DNA from 3 places in the Pseudarthrobacter sp. MDT1-56 genome. Region 1 is predicted to be linked to each of the others. Evidence: riboswitches for the same ligand, from Rfam matches in the RefSeq annotation. Region 1 holds a riboswitch; each other region holds the start of a gene.
The links. Region 1 has a riboswitch for cyclic di-AMP ahead of AC50YC_RS15360 (NlpC/P60 family protein). Riboswitches for the same ligand answer to the same signal wherever they lie in the genome.

Region 1 (6,100 bases):
CGCGGTGCGGAACTGATCAACCAGCCGTGGTACCGGTCCACCGCCTTCCTCGTCGTTGCATGGACCAGCGTTGCGGCGGCCGTCGCGGGCGCCGCGACCTGGCTGATCGTGCGCTGGCGGACCCGGGTCGGCAGCCGCAGGGAACTGGCCCGCGGTGACGTCAGCTACGCCAACGTCAGCATGGATCTCCAGGTCACTGAGCTGAACGCCGGCACCATCCCGGAAGCCTCCCGTTACGGCAGCACCGTCCTTGAGAAGCACCGGACCTTCATGGCCAAATACAACACCGCCACCGGCCTCTCCAACCAGGTCCATGCGCTGTCGCCCAAGGACCTCAGCAGGCGGCCGAACCTTAAGCTGGCCCGCAGCTACGCCGACGCCGCCGCCGAACTTGACGCCCTCGACGACGTGATCGCCGACACCAACGCACTGCTCAACCGGGGCTCCGCCTGGGCTCCCGCCTGGGACCGGCAACTGGCCCCCTTCCGCGCCGACCTGGCCGCGATCGAACAGATGCTCAGCAAGCGCAACGCCGAGGGCGACTCCGCGACGGCCGCGGCACTGCGCTCCTTCCGCGATGAAAGCCACCGGGAGATTGAACGCTGGACCTCGGAACTCTCGGACGGAACCATCACACCCGAGACGGCCCTTGACCGGCTGCGGGACGCACGAACCCACCTCTCCGAACTGCTCAAGAACCACGCCGATACCGTGATTGCCGGCTACACCAAGGACGAGAAGGAAGCCAGGCTCATGCGCAAGGAGATGGAGAGCGCACAGGCCGGGAGCAAGGCCAAGTACGGGCGCACCTACGAACCCAGCATCCTGGGCACCGTGTACCCCGCGTATTACTTCTTCTCCGTGCCGACTTTCAACTCCGGCTTCACCAGCGGAGTCAGCAGTGTCAGCAGCGCCCGCGGCGGAGGCGGAAGCACCACCGGCTACGGCAGCAGCGGCGGCAGTTTCTCCGGCTCCGGCAGTTCATCGAGCTTCTAGCGGGATCAGGCGTCCCTGCTGCGTTCGACGACGAAATCGCCGCCGGGGAACAGGATGGTCTCGTGGCCGTCGTCAAACCTGACGTGATAGGGCGGGGCCCCGTCTGCCCCCTTGACCTCCAGGATTTCCCCGTGCCGGTCCGCTGACTCGACCGTGGTGCCACGGATGATGATGCGGTCTCCCTGGGCTGCTTTCATGTCGTTCACCTCCTTTTCCAGCGTACGGTTGTGTGTCCTACCGGGGAACGGTCACTGTCGTCAGAAGAGTCCGGCGGCGACTGTGCCGGTCAGTTCCTGGAAGACGCGGGTGCGGGCAGCCTCCGCGTCCCGGCCCAGCGTGTAGACGACGAACACGTACGCCCGGTCCCCTTGCACCAGGATGCTCGCGTCGTGCAGGTAGCCGTTAAGGAGTCCGTACTTGTGGAAGACGCTGACATCCGCGGGTGCGGCGGCCGGGATCAGTGATTCGTAGTTGGTTTTCTGCATGTAGGACAGCAATTGGGCGGTGTTGACCGCGTTGAGCAGCCGGCCGCTGTACAGCTCGGACAGAATCTGTGCCATCTCCGCCGGAGTCAGGCTGTTCACGGTCCGGTCATAGGGAATGCCGATCGAGGCGGCATAGTTAGTCAGTCCCGTGTGGCCCACGGCGGCGAGGATCAACGCCCACGACTCGTTGTTGCTTTGCTGGACCATTTGCCGGATCTGCTGGCCGGCGGTGGATGCCCCCATCGGGGTTCCCAGCGAGGCCTTGCCGGTTTCCACCAGATGGTAGTAGGCGGCGGCGGCGAGGATCTTCCCGGTGCTCGCGGCCACGAACTTGGTCTTGACCCCGTATTCGTGCACCGCCCCGTCAGCCACATCGATCAGGGCAACGCCCACCTGGTAGCCGCTGTAGGCCGCGATCACGGCGTTGATTTCCGCGTCCAGCGCCGGCCCGATGGCGGGCGCGGCGGGCGTGACGGCGGCGGGTGACGGCGTCGGGGGTACTGCCGTGGGCGTTCCGCCGCTCTCGCTCGAGCCGGCGGCGGACAACGGGTCGGCTGCTCCGGCGGAACCTGCTGGGGCTGACGCGGACGTAGCCGGCGCGGCCCCGGCGTCGGACGGACCCCGGCCCTGGATGGTGCCGTAAACGGCCCCGGCCGTGATCAGGCCAAGAACGGTAACCAGCGCGATCAGGAACTGCGGGCGGATCCCGCCCAAGCGGCTCAACAGGCGCGGCCCGGATCCCTGTGCCGCCTCATGTGTGTGTCGGCCGCTGCTGTAGTGCCGGCCGGGGCCCCAGGATTCCACTAGGCTTCAGCCCCGGGACATCATCGGGGGCGTGACGTCGGCTGACGCCACAGGCAGGCTCTTGGGCATGCGTTTCCTCCGAAAGTAAAGAACCGCGGCGCGGCTTCAAATTTCCTGCATTCTTCTACCGGCAGGGCCTGAGCGCAAGGGGCCACGCCCGCGGGACCCTGGATCAGCCGGCTAGCTCCTGCCGACGGAAACGAAGTTCCCGCTGTGCCCCGTGCAACGGAGAGCCCGTAAAAGGCAGGTCCTCGAGCCGGATCCCGGCAGCTGCGGCGCCGGAAGCCGCCACATTCGGCAAGATGCTGCCGGTCAGGATCACTTTGACACGGCCGCAGGCGGGGTGAACTCCGGAACGGCAATAAGCTGCCGCCCGGCGTCGGACCTTCCCGTCCCCTGCCGCAGCTGCGGGGCGCGGCGTACGCTGGAACCCCGGCCGGCAGTTTCGGAAAGGAGCCCGTGATGCGCAAGGTCATCCTGATGATGCAGGTATCCCTGGACGGATTCATAGAGGGTCCGGACCGGGACCTGAGCTGGCACCGGGTGGATGATGAACTGCACCGCCACTTCAACGATGAACTCCGGACCATGGGCGCTTTCCTGGACGGCCGTGTCAGCTATGAACTGATGGCCGACTACTGGCCGACGGCCGACCAGGACCCCTCAAGCACCCCCACGGAGGCCGACTTCGCGGGGATCTGGCGGGACATGCCGAAAATCGTCTACTCCAGGACCCTGGCGTCGGCCGGGTGGCATACCGAGGTGGTGCGCGACGTCGTCGCCGAGGACATTGCGAGGCTCAAGGAAGAGCCCGGCGGTGATCTGGCGCTGGGCGGCGCCAATCTGTCCGCGTCTTTCAGACGGCTCGGGCTGATCGACGAGTATCGGATCTATGTGCACCCGGTCCTGGTCGGACGGGGCACGCCCCTTTTCCAGGAGACGGACGTGATGACGCCACTGAGGCTGCTGGAGAGCCGTCCGTTCGGCAACGGTGTGGTGTTGCTGAGGTATGCATCGGAGCCGGACCCCGGGCAAGCTGAAGGCCGGTGATCTGCTGCCCCCAAGGCAACCGATCGACCGGCCTTCGACATGCTGTGAGCGGTGCTGCTAGCCGGCGCGGACGAACGTCACGGGACCGGTGGCGGTCAGCCAGGACAGCGGGTGCGTCATGGTGGCGTTGACGCCGTTCATGCCGCCGCTGATGGCCTGGCCGTTGCCGGCGTAGATGGCGACGTGGCCGGACTGGACGATGATGTCGCCGGGCTGGGGATCAGCGACGACCTTGCCGTACTTCATGAAGGCCGTCGGGCCGATGTCACCGACCGCGATACCGGCAGCGTTCAGGGCCTTCTCCACCACGGCGGTGCAGTCCTGCGTGATGCCGATCTGGCCGTACGCGACGGCCAGCAGGGTGGCGTTGACTCCACCGGCCGCCGGGGCGGCAGCGGCGGGGGCGGGTGCGGCCTGGACCTTCACCGTCGCCTTGGCGGCGGCAGCGGGGGCAGGCGCCGGGGCGGGTGCCGCCGGGGCCTTAGCTGCCGGTGCCTTCGGAGCGGCGACAGGCTTGGGTGCCTCGACCACGGGAGCCGGAGCAGTCTCAACGGCCGGGCGCTCGAACGTGATCTGGACGGCGGAGTCCGCCATGACCGGCGCGGAAACCAGGCCTTGGACGTCAACGGACGACGCCGGTGCGGAATCCCGCTCGGTCGGTGCATCGGCTGCATTCGCGGCCATGGCGCCGCTGAGCACCATTCCGGAAGCGGCTACAAGAACTGCGGCCTGGCGGCCGATGGTACCGGCGGCGCGGCGTTTGCTGCGAAGATCGGCGCGTTTGGGCGCACGGGTATTGCTAAAAGTCATTGAAGAAGCCTCTCCCAATGCCTGCGAGGTGAGCTGTCGGATTCGGATGGGAGGCACCCGGCCGCACGCTGGCCCGATCATGACGGGCCGTGCGGCTTCACCCCAAGACCCCTGGAGAACAGCGGGTCAAAATTGGTTTCCCCGTCTCTGCCGGACGTTGCTGCGAGTTATCCCCAAGCCGCGGCAGAGTTAGGCAATCGGCTGGGGAGAGCCCGTCTCGGAAACAACAGGCACCTAACAACGGTAACGGAATGATTACGGAGTGTCACATCGGCACAGTGGCGGGCGGTGGTGACCGGCGTCCGGCCGGCCCCGCCGGACCCCGCCGCGGGCATAGGATGATGCCATCACCGTTCCCCCGAAGCGGAGGCCCAAAATGGACAGTCCCGACGTCATCAGGCACTGTGTCGCCATCTGCCAGCTGAGCAGTCAGCCGCCGGCGGACTTCAATGTCAACACCGAGCTGCTGGTGCTGGAAAACGGGGAGGTCCACGTGTCCACCTGGGACGCCGAACCCCGTGACGGCGGCTTTGACGTGCATGTCCTGAACGACCGCGTGGATGCCCTCGGCTTTATGGTGATCACGGATTGGGAATTCTTCGACGAAAAGGCCTATGCCGTGGTGGAACGCCGGCCGGGACGCTGAGCCCGATCCTCACTGGCGGGGAACCCGGGACACGCCACGGACCCGCTCCAGCAGCCTCGGCGATGGCCGCAATCCCAGCTCGGTCCACAGCAACGAACTGTATTGCCGAAGGTACTCATGGGCGGCAGCGACGTTCCCCTCATCGAGGCAGATATCGATAAGGACGGCGTGCACGGATTCACGGAGCGGCTCGATGGCCTTGGCCCGCAGCGCCGCATCGATTGCTTCCGGATAGCGGCCCAGGGTTCGCAGCCGGACCGCCAGTGCCTCCAGTGCGTGCAACTGCACCTGGCGAAGGCGTTCCCGCTCTATCAGAAGCCAGTCTTCATCCCACTCCGGCAACAGGTCCCCGGTCAGCGGCGAGCTGTTGGTGTCGTCGACCGACAAGTCCCCGCCGGGTGCCAGCAGCCTGGCGGCCTGCGCCCGGCACAACTGGAGATCCGTCACCACGCCGTCGCCGAGCGCCAGTTCGCTTCGGCCCGCAGAAATGAGGGACCCGTGCACCGAACGGATTCTCCACAGCGCAGTGCGGAGGCTTCCGTGGCCATGATCCGCGCTGGAATCCGCCCACAATTTAGCTATTACCGCCTGCCGGGAACATTTCACACCGTCCTGGCGGGCAATTGCAAGAAACGCCAGGACGCGCTGGGCATGAATGGGCAGCTGAAGCTCTTTATGCGCGAGCAATAGGGAAAAACCGTTCAAGAGGAGCAGGCCCGGTTGACCTTCCGATTCCGAATCTGCGACGGAACTTTGACTTACTGCAGACGTCATTTTATTACCCCACGGAGATATGACGCGGAAAGATTCAGGAAACGGCCACGGCATACGCGGCGATCGGCAACATTGCTACGCAGCGTTGACGTCTAGGAAGGAACTTGGGCGGATCATTTCCGCCATGAAAGCCGATTGTTCCGTGATATTACTGCGCCTCTGGCGGAACCCACAAGGGGTGTTTATTCGGGTACGGACCGCAAACGGCAGCCGGCGGGAATGGGTGGTTTCCGGGACTGTCGAACTCGTTATGTTGCTCGAAGCACTTATTGCCGAGCTTGAAAATGAGCCGGTGACGGGAATGGAGACAGAAGATTGACGGTGGAAAACACAGAAGTCCCCGAAGCTGAAAACAATATCCCGTAAGGAGGGTGTCATGGACGCACAGTCCGGCTTCACCGGCGAGACTCTGTTCTCTGGCCTGTCATTGGCCGAGCCTCCCGCGACCCCAGCTTTTGCCCAGGCCGCCGCCCCGGAGGCGGTCTTGAACACGCCCTTCCCGGCCAGGTTCATGACGGAGGCCTTCGCCCCGGAG
Region 2 (6,100 bases), on a different contig from region 1:
TTCAAAATAGGCTAAGCTGGCCTGCGAACGTACGGCGGACCCCACCACGGCGCCTGCAGCACGCGGTACGGTGGGAAACACGCAAGGACGGCGCTCGAGGAGCTGAGCTGAATGACGGATCTGATCGATACAACCGAGATGTATCTTCGGACCATTCTGGAACTTGAAGAAGAAAACATTGTCGCCCTCCGCGCCCGCATCGCCGAACGGCTGCGCCACTCCGGCCCCACCGTTTCCCAGACCATCGGCCGGATGGAACGCGACGGGCTGGTGGTTGTGTCCGGCGACCGCCACCTCGAGCTGACGGAAACCGGCCGGAAACGTGCCATCGAGGTCATGCGCAAGCACCGCCTGGCCGAGCGGCTGTTGGCCGACGTGATCGGGCTTGATTGGGCCTACGTCCATGAGGAAGCCTGCCGCTGGGAACACGTCATGAGTGAGCGGGTGGAGCGGCGGATCTTCGAACTGCTCAACCATCCCACTGTTTCGCCCTACGGCAACCCGATCCCGGGCCTCGCGGAGCTGGGCGGCTTGCCTTCCCAGCCCTACGCCGACGGCGTGGTGAACCTGCTTGAGGCCATGGCCGGCTACGGGCCGGATTCCAGGGTCAGGATCAACCGGCTTGCCGAGCCCATCCAGGTGGAACCGGAACTGCTCGTCCAGCTTGATGAGGGCGGCATCCGACCCGGCGCTTTGGTGGCACTGGAACGAGTGGGGGAGTACATCTCCGTGCGCGTGCCGGACATCGAAGGGGCCCTTGAGCTCCCGCCCGAGGTGGCTGCCCACGTCTTTGTTACCGTCGGTTAACTACCGATCACCGGCAACTCGTGGGACCACCCATGAGTTGTGCACAGGTCGATAACGGATTTATTACTGCACGGCTTAATCCCCTATAGTTGATCAGTAGTACCGATACCAAAGCGTTATCTGATCCGAGCCGAGCTCTGCCAGCGGATCAGACGCAGAACCACCTTCTGGCAGGGGCGGGGGAACCACTTCCGGCTGTTCAACAGCCTTGGGGTGAAGTCCGTCAGCGGCAAGCACTCTCCAGCAGGGAAGTCCCTTGATGCCTCTGTGCCTGGATGCTTGCCACAGCGGACCGGGTCTTTGATCTCTCTGACCCGAATCCGACAGCTAACTTCGCAGGCTCTCCAGAGAGGAACCGTTCTTGACCATCCAGACCGCCAGGGGCCGCCGTCGTGCGCACGGTCCCGCTCCGGAGCCGCGTCCGGCCGTCGCCGTCACGGCAGACCGCCCACGCGACGCGCACCGTGATGAACGCCGAGGCCGCCGCAGCCCATTCCGTCAGGTGACTGACTTCGCCGCGGCCAGCGGCGTCGGCCAAAAAGCTGGCATTGCACTGGCTGCCACGGGACTGGTCCTCACCGTCACCGTCCCCGCCACGGGCCCCGTCATGGCCACCGACGCCGGGACCTCCGCCGAATCCGTCTCTGCCGCGGTCCAGCCGGATGTCACCGCCGCCGAGGCCAAAATTGACTTCAACCGCACCGCCGTCACCACCCAGGGTGACCCGGACGGCAAGCTCAAGCAGTTGCTGAGCGCCCAGTCCGCCGGCTCCATCACCCGCGCCGCCTCCTCCGGCAGCCTCGGGGCGCCCCTGGTCCAAATGAATTCCTCGTCGCCCTTCGGCTACCGCGTCAGCCCCATCACCGGTGGTTCCGGAGAGTTCCACCGCGGACAGGACTATTCCGTCCAGTGCGGCACCGCTGTCCTTGCGGCCGCCAGCGGCACCGTAACCTTCACCGGATGGCATCCCCACGGCGGCGGAAACCGCGTGGTGATCGACCATGGAAACGGCCTGGAGACCACTTACAACCACTTGTCCTCAGCCAGCGTCAAGGTGGGCCAGCAGGTCACCCGCGGCGGTGTCGTGGCGATGAGCGGCACCACCGGCGCCTCCACCGGCTGCCACCTTCACTTTGAGGTCATGATCAACGGCGAAGTCGTCGATCCGACCGGCTGGCTCTAACCGAGCTGATGGGACACTCTCGCATTCCTGTGACACGCCGTGATCTGAATGTGACATTGAGCCCCAACTGCTGTACCGTTTGACCTACGCCAACTTTTCCGAAGTTGGCGCTCTTGAGTGGATTGCCTAGCTCTGCCACCGCTCAAGGTCCGTTCGCATTACATCGTCTGGCAGGGGCGGGGGAACCAATTTTGGCCTTCGAAAGAAGGCCTTGGGGTTAAGTCGCAAAGCTTCCCAGGAAGCAGCGCGGCCGGGTGACTCCCATCCGAATCCGACAGCTCACCTCGCAGGCATTGGGAGAGGCTACTTTCGTGTCTTCACGCCACAATGCTGCGCTTAACCGCGCTTGCGCGGCTCTAACGAGCCCGCTGAAATCCAACCTCCGCGTTGCCCTTGCCGGCGCCCGGAACGGATCTCACCCCGCCGACTCAATCTCTGCTGAGTCCGGCCCGCAGGCCATGCACCTGCAAGCAGTTCCCGCTTTTGGCGCGTCTTCGCAGTACACCCTTCGCTAAGTAACCCATTTCGGGGCGATCCGGCGTACCCCCAAGATGCCGGAGCGTCCTCAGCCCGCGCCCAAAAAGCGCGGACCCAGGATCACGAAAGAGAGAACTTAATGACTACTCGTGCAAACGCACGGCACCGCGCCGAGGTCACCAAGACCAACTCGCTGGCCGTCATTGCCAAGACCGTCGGCGACAACGCCGGTGGCATGGGTCGCCAGGCCGCAGTTATCGCTGCTGCCTCCGGCCTCGTCCTGACCAGCGGAATCGCAGCCAACGCTGCTGAGGCCAACGTTCAGCGCGAGTCCACCTCCGCTTCCACCCTCGAAGTCCAATCGGCCGCCCCGGCGACCATCTCGGCTGCTTCGACCATCGCGATCTCCTTCGAGAAGCCGGCCGTCACCACCACCCCGGCCCCCGTCGTCGAAGCCCCGAAGCCTGTAGTGAAGGTCCAGGAGGCTCCCACAGCAAACACGGCCAACGCTGCCAACACGGCCAAGACCGCCAGCACCAAGGTCGGCGCCACCGCCACCACGGCCGCCAGCACCACCGCCGCCAGCACCAAGGCTCCGGCCGTCGCCAGCGGCATGGGCGCCACGATCGCCGCTGCCGCCTACGCCCAGCTCGGCGTGGGCCAGGACTGCACCGCCCTCGCCACGAACTCGCTGGCTGCTGCGGGCATCAACTACCACGGCTGGCCGGCAGGTTACCTGTCCCTCGGCCGCACCGTAAGCGCCGGCGAGGCACAGCCGGGCGACCTCGCTTACTACCAGAACGGCGGCGCGGGCGTGGCCCACATCGCTGTTTACGTCGGCAACGGCAAGGCCGTCCACGGCGGCTGGAACGGTGGAACCACCTCCCTGCAGAGCGTCAACGTCGGCTCCGGCCCGGTCTTCATCCGCGTCGGCGGCTAAGACAGCGACAGCTAGCAACACAAAGGACCCCCGCCATTCGGCGGGGGTCCTTTGCGTTGCCAGGACGTGAACTTCAGCGGACACGAGCGGGGCGGGCAAAAAAGATTCGGTGAATTGGCATCTCCATGTTTACTCTTGTTTTGTCGATCCATAGCCCGACCATGCAGAGGGCAGCCGGCCCTCGTGCCCCTGGCGGGTGCGGCCGTGAAGAGGTATGCGGATGCGCACTCTCGTTCTGAATGCTGGATATGAACCGCTGGCGGTTGTGACCTTCCGCCGGGCGCTCGTCCTTGTGCTGACTGGAAAGGCCAGTGTCGTGGCGGAAGGCGACGATCCCGTCGTCGGTCCGCAGGACGTCCTGGGCCGGCCGTCGGTGATTCTCCTGAATCGCTACATCCGGCCCCGGTACAACACCGTGACGGCCGTGAGCCGCCGCGGGGTACTCCGCCGGGACGGACACCGCTGCGCCTACTGTGGCAAAGCCGCCCACACCATCGATCATGTCCAGCCCAAATCCAGGGGCGGTGCGGATTCCTGGGAAAACCTCGTCGCTGCCTGCCTGCGGTGCAACAACGCCAAAGGCGACCACACCCCGGGGGAAATGGGCTGGAAGCTCGGCTTCAGCCCCGCGCCGCCCAAGGGCACGACCTGGCAAATCAAGGAGCTCGAGAAGCCGACCCCGGCCTGGGATCCCTTCCTCCTGCCGGAATCCGCTGCCTGACACGGCGCGCCCCGGCCGCTGCGCCAGGGCAGGACCTATAGCCAGTTAGGCTGGGCCGGTGGAATTCGACGCTGTCATTCTGTCCGGGGGCAGGTCGTCCCGGCTGGGAGGCGTGCCCAAATCCGGTCTGATGCACGACGGCGCCACCCTCCTGGAGCGCGCCCTGCAGGCCGCTCGCGGCGCGGCCGCGGTCGCCGTCGTCGGGCCTGACCCGGGAACCCTGCCCGAGGGTGTGCTGAGCTGCCGGGAGGAGCCGGCCTTTGCGGGCCCCGCCGCAGCCGTCGCCGCGGGACTCGCCGCGCTGGACCGGCACCGCAGCCGCGACCCCCGCCACCCCGCCGCGGCAGCGCTGACGCTGGTCCTCGCCGTCGACATGCCCCGGGCGGATGCCGCCGTCCGAACGCTGCTGGCAGCCGCTGCGGAAGCCGCTCCGGGCGACGGGCTGATGGCAGTGTCCGCTGATGGGCGCCGGCAGCCGCTGGTCGGGCTTTATAGCACGGCTGCGCTACAACACAGCGTAGCCGAAGCCAGGCAGCGCGGCGCGCTCGAAAATGCCTCCGTATTCGCCCTTCTTGCTAGGCTGGAGGTGCGGGAAGTCAGCGTCCCCAGGGGGTCCACGGATGATGTGGATACCTGGGACGATGCCTCCGCGTTAGGGGTGACCGGGCCGACTGACGGCCACGGCTTCGACGGCCATCACCGCGACAGCCATGGACCAGGCATAAGGCCCAGGGATCCCCGGCTGAACTCGACTTTGGAGGCAAACGGTGAAAACCCAGGATGAAACACTCGAAGACTGGTGCCGTGCCCTGCTTCAGGCCCTGGAACTGGAAGACGTCGAGGTTGACGTGAACGAAGTCCTGGCCCTGGCCGGGGTGGCGGCGCACTCCGTGGTGCGCCCTGCCGCGCCTTTGACCACGTTTATTGCCGGCTTCGCGGCGGGCCTGGCCTCGGGCTCCGGCCAGGCCACGGATGCCGTCTCAATGCAGGCCGCGATGGGCGTTGCCCGCAAACTGGCCAAAGACTACGCAGCCAACGAAGCCTCCGGGGCATGACACCTGAACCCCCTCACGGCAGTGCAGCTGCCGCGGGGGATGAGCCTGCGCCCCATCGGCACCTCGCGCACACTTGGCAGGAAGCCCGGCAGCTCGCCTTCGACTGCGCGACGCCCATCCCCGCCGCCCCCGTGCTTCTTCGCGATGCGCTGGGGCGGAAACTCGCCGCCGACGCGGAAGCGCTCGTGGACATGCCGCACTACGCCTCGTCCGCCATGGACGGCTGGGCCGTCAACGGCAGCGGACCGTGGATCCTCGCGGAACCCGGCCAGCGGCTGGCTCCGCACCAGGCCAGCCCGATCGTCACCGGCGGGCTGATTCCTCCCGGGGCTAAGGCCGTGCTGCGGAGCGAAAGCGGCACCATTGCCGCCGATGAGGACGGGCTGCCGGTCCTGCAGCTCGGCGGCGGCGCGAAGCCCGGCGAGCCGCGGAACGGCGAGCACATCAGGAAAGCCGCGGAGGAAGCCGCCGCCGGCGACGTGCTGATCAAGGGCGGCACCGTGCTCAACCCCGCCCACCTCGCCCTCGCGGCCCTCGCCGGGCACGACAACCTTCCGGTCCTGGGCAAAGCCGTGGTCCGGCTGGTGTTCACCGGCTCGGAAGTCGTCACTGCCGGGATCCCCCGGCCGGGGGAGGTGCGCGACACCTTCGGTCCCCAGCTCGCCGGCGTCGTGGAAATGCTCGGCGGGATCTGCGCCGGCGAAACGAAAATCGGCGACAGCTACGCTGAATGGCTCACCGCGCTCGAGGACACCGACCCGCAGGCGGAAGCCGGGGCAGCTGCTGTGCCGCAGCCTCCCGCGCGCTCCGGCGCCGAACCGTTGCCCGCCGACGTCGTCATCACCACGGGTGGCACCGGCCGGTCCGGCACTGACCACCTGCGGCGTTCCGTCGCCGAACTCGGCGGACGGTTGCTG
Region 3 (6,100 bases), on a different contig from region 1:
GAGACGAGCGACTGGGCGTAGGCCCGGATTTCCTGGGCAAGCTTGGCAATGGACGTGCCGGCCGCCGCGGCGGTTTCCTCATCGATCCCCATGTAGAGGACGAAACCGCGGGCCACGTTGTCGTTTGGCACCGGACGGATGGGGCTGCCGTCGCCCGGAGCAATTACAGGAGTCGGGGCCGTGACGGGCGTCGGCGGAACGGCGCGGAGCTGTCCGTAGGAGTTGGGGTTATACCCCTGCGGGGCAAAGCCCGGGGCGGGGAAGCTGTTGCCGGATCCGGCAGGGGCGAAGGAGGCCCGGCCGCCGAAGCCCTGGCGGATACCGGAGGCCTGGCCGGCCTTGCTGGCGTTACGGACGGAGATGTGGACGTATCCGGATGCAACTGACATGGATTGCTTACCTCAATGTGAATGGCCGTCATCGCGGCTCGAATGCTACTTTTCCCCGCAATGAAAACTGGGGAGGGCGCCCGACGCTGGGCTGGGGGCGAATGCCTAGAAACCTTTGGGGTGTAAAAGTTAGGCGTGCATTCGACAACAGCGCTTCTCAGTACCAGCGGGTGCGCTGATCCAAAAAACTGCGGCTGCAGGTGCTGTTGAGTTCTTGTTCACAATTGAAGTGTGCAACGTAACAATGAAAACTTGCAAGTAACAATGGACGCAGAAGTCCACAATATGAGACGAAACGCGGAATTGTAGTGCAGATCACAATTCTGCTTCGTCATTAAAATAACAACCGTTCTGATTAATGGGCGCCCGGTTGGCCCAGTTCACCGAAGATAATTCGCACCAATCTCCGCTGCGCCCAGAATCATTCACTGAGAGCCGGTTCGGTCAAACCGTTCGCCTACTTAGCATTGGATGTCCAGCGTTCCACAGAGTGGTCACCCCGGGGCGACGAAAAAAGCGGCCCGCCGGCCGGTCGCGGGGATGTCCAGCTCGCTAGGCTGGGATTCACAGGCGCCGCACAGGATCCCCAAAGCAGCACCCAACCGGCAGATCGGAGAGTTGTCCCATGGCCACTTCCCACTCCATGACCAATAACCTCCCCCAGCTCACCCATCCGGATGGGTCCCCCATCCGTGCCCTGGTCGTGGACGATGAACCCAGTCTCTCCGAACTCATGAGCATGGGGCTGCGGATGGCGGGATGGTCCGTTGCCGTGGCCGCCGACGGCCCCGAAGCCGTGAAGCTTGCCAAAGAATTCCGCCCCGACGTGCTCGTGCTCGACGTGATGCTTCCCGGCTTCGACGGCGTTGAACTGCTGGGCAGGATCCGCGCCTTCGCGCCGGAGGTGCCCGCCTTGTTCCTGACAGCCAAGGACGCCGTCCAGGACCGTATCACCGGGCTGGCTGCGGGCGGGGATGACTACGTGACCAAGCCGTTCAGCATGGAGGAAGTGCTGCTGCGGCTGCACCGGCTGGTCCAGCGTTCCGGAGTGGCGGCGATGGATACGGCCGAACTCGTCGTCGGGGACCTCGTCCTGAACGTCGACACGAGGGAGGTCCGGCGCGCGGGTGAAGAACTGCACCTCACGGCCACCCAGTTCGAGCTGCTGCGCTACCTCATGGAGAACCCGAAGCGGGTCGTCAGCAAGGCCCAGATCCTGGACCGGGTCTGGGACTACGACTTCGGCGGGCAGGCCAACATCGTGGAGCTTTACATCTCCTACCTGCGCAAGAAGGTCGACGCCAGCCGTCCACCCATGATCCACACGGTGCGCGGCGCCGGCTACGTCCTGAAACCGGCGGACTGATCCGTGCCTGAGCGCTCCGCCGGGTTCCGCCCCTCCGGGTTCAATTGGCGCAACCCGTCCACCTGGCACCTGCGCACCCGGCTCGTCCTGGTCGCCATGGCGCTGCTCGTGGCGATCTGCGGCGCCGTCGGTATTGTCAGCTATGCCTCGATGGACTTCTTTCTGACCAAGCAGCTCGACACCCAGCTGCAGCAGGCAGCGGTCCGTGCCCGCGAGTTTGGCCGCTCCGGCCGCTCCGATCCCCTCGAGGCGCGGGGCCTGCCCATCGGCACCCTGAACGCGAGAATCGATGACGATTCGGTCCGCAGTGCCGGTTTCCTCTCCGAAGATGCCACCCGGGAATCCCTCACCGACGAGGACGACGAGATTCTCCTGGAGCTCACGCCGTGGCTCGAGCCGGTGGACCGGACCCTGTCCGCCGGCGCCTACCGGCTGGTTGCCGCCGAGGCGGGCGGGGACGTGATCGTGACCGGCCTGCCGCTCGCAGAGAAGCAGAACACGCTGGCCACCATGGTGTGGACCATGGTGCTCGTGTCCGCCGGCGGACTGGTGGTCATCGGCCTGGCCGGGACGGCGCTGATCCGCCGGACCATGAAGCCGCTCGATCAGCTCTCCCAGGTCGCGACCCAGGTCTCCCGGCTGCCGCTCGACGCCGGAGAGGTGGGACTGGCCGTGCGGGTGCCGGCGTCCGCAGCGCATCCGGGAACCGAGGTGGGCAGTGTTGGCCACGCACTGAACATGATGCTGGACAACGTCTCCAATGCCCTCGAAGCCCGGCAGAAGAGCGAGATGAAGGTCCGCCAGTTTGTCGCGGATGCCTCGCACGAGCTGCGCACCCCTTTGACCGCCATCCGCGGTTACACCGAGCTGATGCGGATGACCGAGCATTTCACCCCCGACGGCCAGAAGTCCCTGGCCCGGGTGCAGAGCCAGTCCGAGCGTATGACCACCCTGGTGGAGGACCTGCTTCTGCTTGCCCGGCTGGATGAGGGCCAGCCGCTCAAGCTCAGCGAGGTGGACCTCACCCAGTTGGCCATCGAGACGGTCAGCGACGAGAAGGTCATGGCCCCGGACCGGGTCTGGCATCTGGAACTCCCGGAAGAGCCGGTGGTGATCCGCGGTGACGCGACCCAGCTGCATCAGGTGCTGGCGAATCTGCTCTCCAACGCGCGCAAGCACACCGGCCCCGGCACGACGGTGGTGACCGGCGTGAAGCGGTCCCCGGACGGACATGCCGTGGTGACCGTGACGGACAACGGCCCGGGGATCGCCCCCGAGTTCGTGGACCGCGTCTTTGCCCGCTTCACGCGTGCGGACGCATCCCGCAAGAATCCGGTTTACCTCACGACGCCGGCAGCCGGCAGGGGGTCCCTCCCGCGGCGTCCGCTACACCCGCCGCGGTCGCCCGAGGCAGCCGCCGCGGTCGCCACCACCGCGGCCCCCGCCACAAGCGCCTCCGCCGAGGGAACCAGCGGGCTGGGATTGTCGATCGTGCAGTCGATTGTCGCGGCCCATGGCGGGACTGTCGGCGTGGTCTCAGTGCCCGGCCGGACCGAGTTCACCGTCCGGCTGCCGGAGGCTCCACCCGCCGCGTGAGGACGCTCCGTCGCTGGGCAATGCGCAAGCTGCCCCGCCGCCGTCGGATTTCCTGTTACCGAAATGTGACATAGGCGTCCAACTCCTGTACGGTTTTTAGGGTGCGGTCATCACTGGGCCGTATATCCGGATGCACGCCAAGCTCTGCCGCCTCTCGGATTCCGCTGGACCAGGCAGAGGCGGGGGACCCAGAGTTCCCGGGCATTTCTGCACATCGCACCCCTGGGGTGAAGCCGACACGTGAGTTTCCGTGCGGCCGGGTGACCTCACCCGAACCCGACAGCTAACTCCGCAGGCGTTGAGAGGCACTCATGACTGATTCCAAGGCACAAACGCGCTCTGACGGCGCCGCACCGACGACGGGCTCCCAGCATTCGCGCCACCGCGCCGAACCAGCCAAGCCCGCTTCAGCCCTGGCCCGGTTTGCCCACAACGCCGGCTCGGCCGGCCGCCGGGCGGCCGTCATTGTGGCCGCCTGCGCGGTGCTCGTGGGGGCCGGCGCCGCCGGCCAGGCGTCCGAGACGTCCACCCGCAACGCCGGCGCGGACAGTTCCAAGCAGGCAGCCGCCACGGCGGATCCGCTGACACACCTTGATTTTGAACGTGTCCGGGTCGAGAACCAGGCCGTCCTCCCCACCGGCGACGCCCCAGCCCCGGCGGCCGAGGTGGCGCCGGCCCCGGCAGCCCTGGCCCCTGCTCCGGCACCCGAGCCTGCTCCGGCACCTGCCCCTGCGCCCGCCCCCGTTGCGGTCAATGATCCTGCGGGCGCGCAGGCGTACGCGGCCAGCCAGCTGGGCTCCTATGGCTGGGCCCCGAGCCAGATGCAGTGCCTGATGAAGCTCTGGACCAAGGAGTCGGACTGGGAGACCACTGCCACGAACCCGAGCAGCGGCGCCTACGGCGTGGTCCAGTCGCTGCCGGCCGAAAAGATGGCCAGCGCGGGCGCCGACTACCGGACGAACTACCGCACCCAGATCAACTGGGGACTGGAGTACATCGAGGATCGCTACGGCTCACCGTGTGGCGCCCTGAACTTCCACTACGCCAACAACTGGTACTAAACCCCGGGCACAGCCAGACCAGCCGGCTTAGCCGGCGGGACGGTTGGGGAGGTACTGCACCGCCCATTTGTTGCCGTCAGGGTCGGCGAAGTGGACAAAATGCCCCCAGTCCTGGACATCGACGTCACTGACGTCCACGCCGTTGTCCCTAAGCTGCTGGTGGGCGGCCTGGATGTCGCTGACCACGAGCTGAAGGCTGGGGGCGGTGCCCGGCGGGGCGTCCGTGAGGCCCTCGCCGATGGCGATCGAGCAGCCGGAGCCCGGCGGGGTCAGCTGGACGAATCGGATGCCCTCCATGGGCCGCTCGTCGAAGTCGGCATTAAAGCCCACCTTGTTGACGTAGAAATCCTTCGCGCGGTCCACATCGGACACCGGAACAAAGACAAGTTCAAGTTTCCAGTCCATGGGGCTCAGGCTAGTACCGGGCGGGGCATTCCGGTAGGCCGGGGCCCCGCGCGAGGGTCCGGCCGCGAGGGCAGGTCCGACGCCGGGCGGCTGGACTAGCCGGCCACGCCGTAGAGGCGGTCGCCGGCGTCGCCCAGGCCCGGCACGATGTAGGACTTCTCGTTGAGCTTCTCGTCGATCGAGGCGAGCACAATCGTCACGTTGGCATCGGCGAGCTCTTCTTCGAGTTTCGCCAGGCCTTCCGGGGCGGCCAGCAGGCAGATGCAGGTGACGTCGGAAGCGCCGCGCTTGAAGAGGAACTTGATGGCCTCGCGCAGCGTGCCGCCGGTGGCGAGCATGGGGTCCAGGACGAAGATCTGACGGTCGGTGAGGTCTTCGGGGAGACGCTCTGCGTAGGTGATGATGTCCAGGGTCTCTTCATCGCGGGCCATGCCCAGGAATCCGACTTCAGCCGTGGGAACCAGCTTGGTCATGCCCTCGAGCATGCCGAGTCCGGCCCGGAGGATGGGGACCACCAACGGGGTGGGCTTGGTGAAGGCGGTGCCGATGGTGGTGCTGACCGGCGTCTCGATGGTCACCGGTTCGGTGCGGACGTCGCGGGTGGCCTCGTACGCCAGGAGCGTGACGAGTTCCTCGGTGAGCTGGCGGAAGACCGGGGACGGGGTGTTCTTGTCCCGCAGAACGGTGAGCTTATGGGCGACCAGCGGGTGGTCCACAACGAGAGTGCGCATGGGTCAAAACTATCACCCGGCGGCTGGGGGCCTGCCCGTGGGACCGCGGGCGCCGACGTCGTCGCTGTCCTCCGGAGTACTCCCGCTTGCGGCGCCGTCGCGCAGGTGCGCCGGATGGTCGAATGTGGGCGCGGGGCCGGCATGCTCGCGGTGCCGGATCACATGGAACAGCCTGTGCGCCAGGATCACGATGCCGACCCAGGCCAGACCCAGCACCCACCCGATGATCACATCCGTCATCCAGTGGTGGCCCAGATAGACCCTGCTCATGCCCATCGCGAAGATGAAGGCCCCGCCGGCCACTATCAGGCTGACCCGGGCTGCGGTGCGTTGGATCTGCAGACAAGCGAGGTACACAACGAGCCCGATCACTACCGTGGTGTTGAGCGTGTGGCCGCTCGGAAACGAGGGCGAGGATTCGAAGGGCGGGACGGCGTCGGCGTGGTCCGGGCGGGTCCTGCCGATCAGCGTCTTGCCCAGCGAGGTGGCTGTCACGGAGACTGCTGCGGCACCCCCGATCAGGATCAATGGCCGCCAGGTCCGGCTGGTCCA

Region 2: linked by a shared signal. The riboswitch ahead of AC50YC_RS08565 (NlpC/P60 family protein) and the one ahead of AC50YC_RS15360 (NlpC/P60 family protein) in region 1 are both predicted to bind cyclic di-AMP.
Region 3: linked by a shared signal. The riboswitch ahead of AC50YC_RS10725 (aggregation-promoting factor C-terminal-like domain-containing protein) and the one ahead of AC50YC_RS15360 (NlpC/P60 family protein) in region 1 are both predicted to bind cyclic di-AMP.

The regions. Positions count from the first base shown of each region.
Region 1 is NZ_JBWZCK010000011.1:20,385-26,484, forward strand. Features, by position in the region: gene AC50YC_RS15340 (DUF5129 domain-containing protein) at 1-996, shown strand, start outside; gene AC50YC_RS15345 (DUF1918 domain-containing protein) at 1,002-1,193, opposite strand; gene AC50YC_RS15350 (serine hydrolase) at 1,254-2,204, opposite strand; gene AC50YC_RS15355 (dihydrofolate reductase family protein) at 2,748-3,335, shown strand; gene AC50YC_RS15360 (NlpC/P60 family protein) at 3,393-4,145, opposite strand; cyclic di-AMP (ydaO/yuaA leader) riboswitch at 4,150-4,320, opposite strand; gene AC50YC_RS15365 (hypothetical protein) at 4,522-4,791, shown strand; gene AC50YC_RS15370 (AfsR/SARP family transcriptional regulator) at 4,801-5,295, opposite strand; gene AC50YC_RS15375 (hypothetical protein) at 5,332-5,481, shown strand; gene AC50YC_RS15380 (hypothetical protein) at 5,585-5,884, shown strand; gene AC50YC_RS15385 (hypothetical protein) at 5,942-6,100, shown strand, end outside.
Region 2 is NZ_JBWZCK010000005.1:55,438-61,537, forward strand. Features, by position in the region: gene AC50YC_RS08555 (iron-dependent transcriptional repressor DtxR) at 112-807, shown strand; cyclic di-AMP (ydaO/yuaA leader) riboswitch at 956-1,164, shown strand; gene AC50YC_RS08560 (M23 family metallopeptidase) at 1,169-1,990, shown strand; cyclic di-AMP (ydaO/yuaA leader) riboswitch at 2,128-2,297, shown strand; gene AC50YC_RS08565 (NlpC/P60 family protein) at 2,607-3,407, shown strand; gene AC50YC_RS08570 (HNH endonuclease) at 3,628-4,128, shown strand; gene mobA (molybdenum cofactor guanylyltransferase) at 4,187-4,912, shown strand; gene AC50YC_RS08580 (DUF6457 domain-containing protein) at 4,896-5,183, shown strand; gene AC50YC_RS08585 (molybdopterin molybdotransferase MoeA) at 5,180-6,100, shown strand, end outside.
Region 3 is NZ_JBWZCK010000006.1:215,661-221,760, reverse strand. Features, by position in the region: gene AC50YC_RS10740 (winged helix-turn-helix domain-containing protein) at 1-389, opposite strand, end outside; gene AC50YC_RS10735 (response regulator transcription factor) at 1,015-1,755, shown strand; gene AC50YC_RS10730 (sensor histidine kinase) at 1,759-3,351, shown strand; cyclic di-AMP (ydaO/yuaA leader) riboswitch at 3,504-3,661, shown strand; gene AC50YC_RS10725 (aggregation-promoting factor C-terminal-like domain-containing protein) at 3,663-4,412, shown strand; gene AC50YC_RS10720 (VOC family protein) at 4,440-4,817, opposite strand; gene upp (uracil phosphoribosyltransferase) at 4,913-5,548, opposite strand; gene AC50YC_RS10710 (phosphatase PAP2 family protein) at 5,561-6,100, opposite strand, start outside.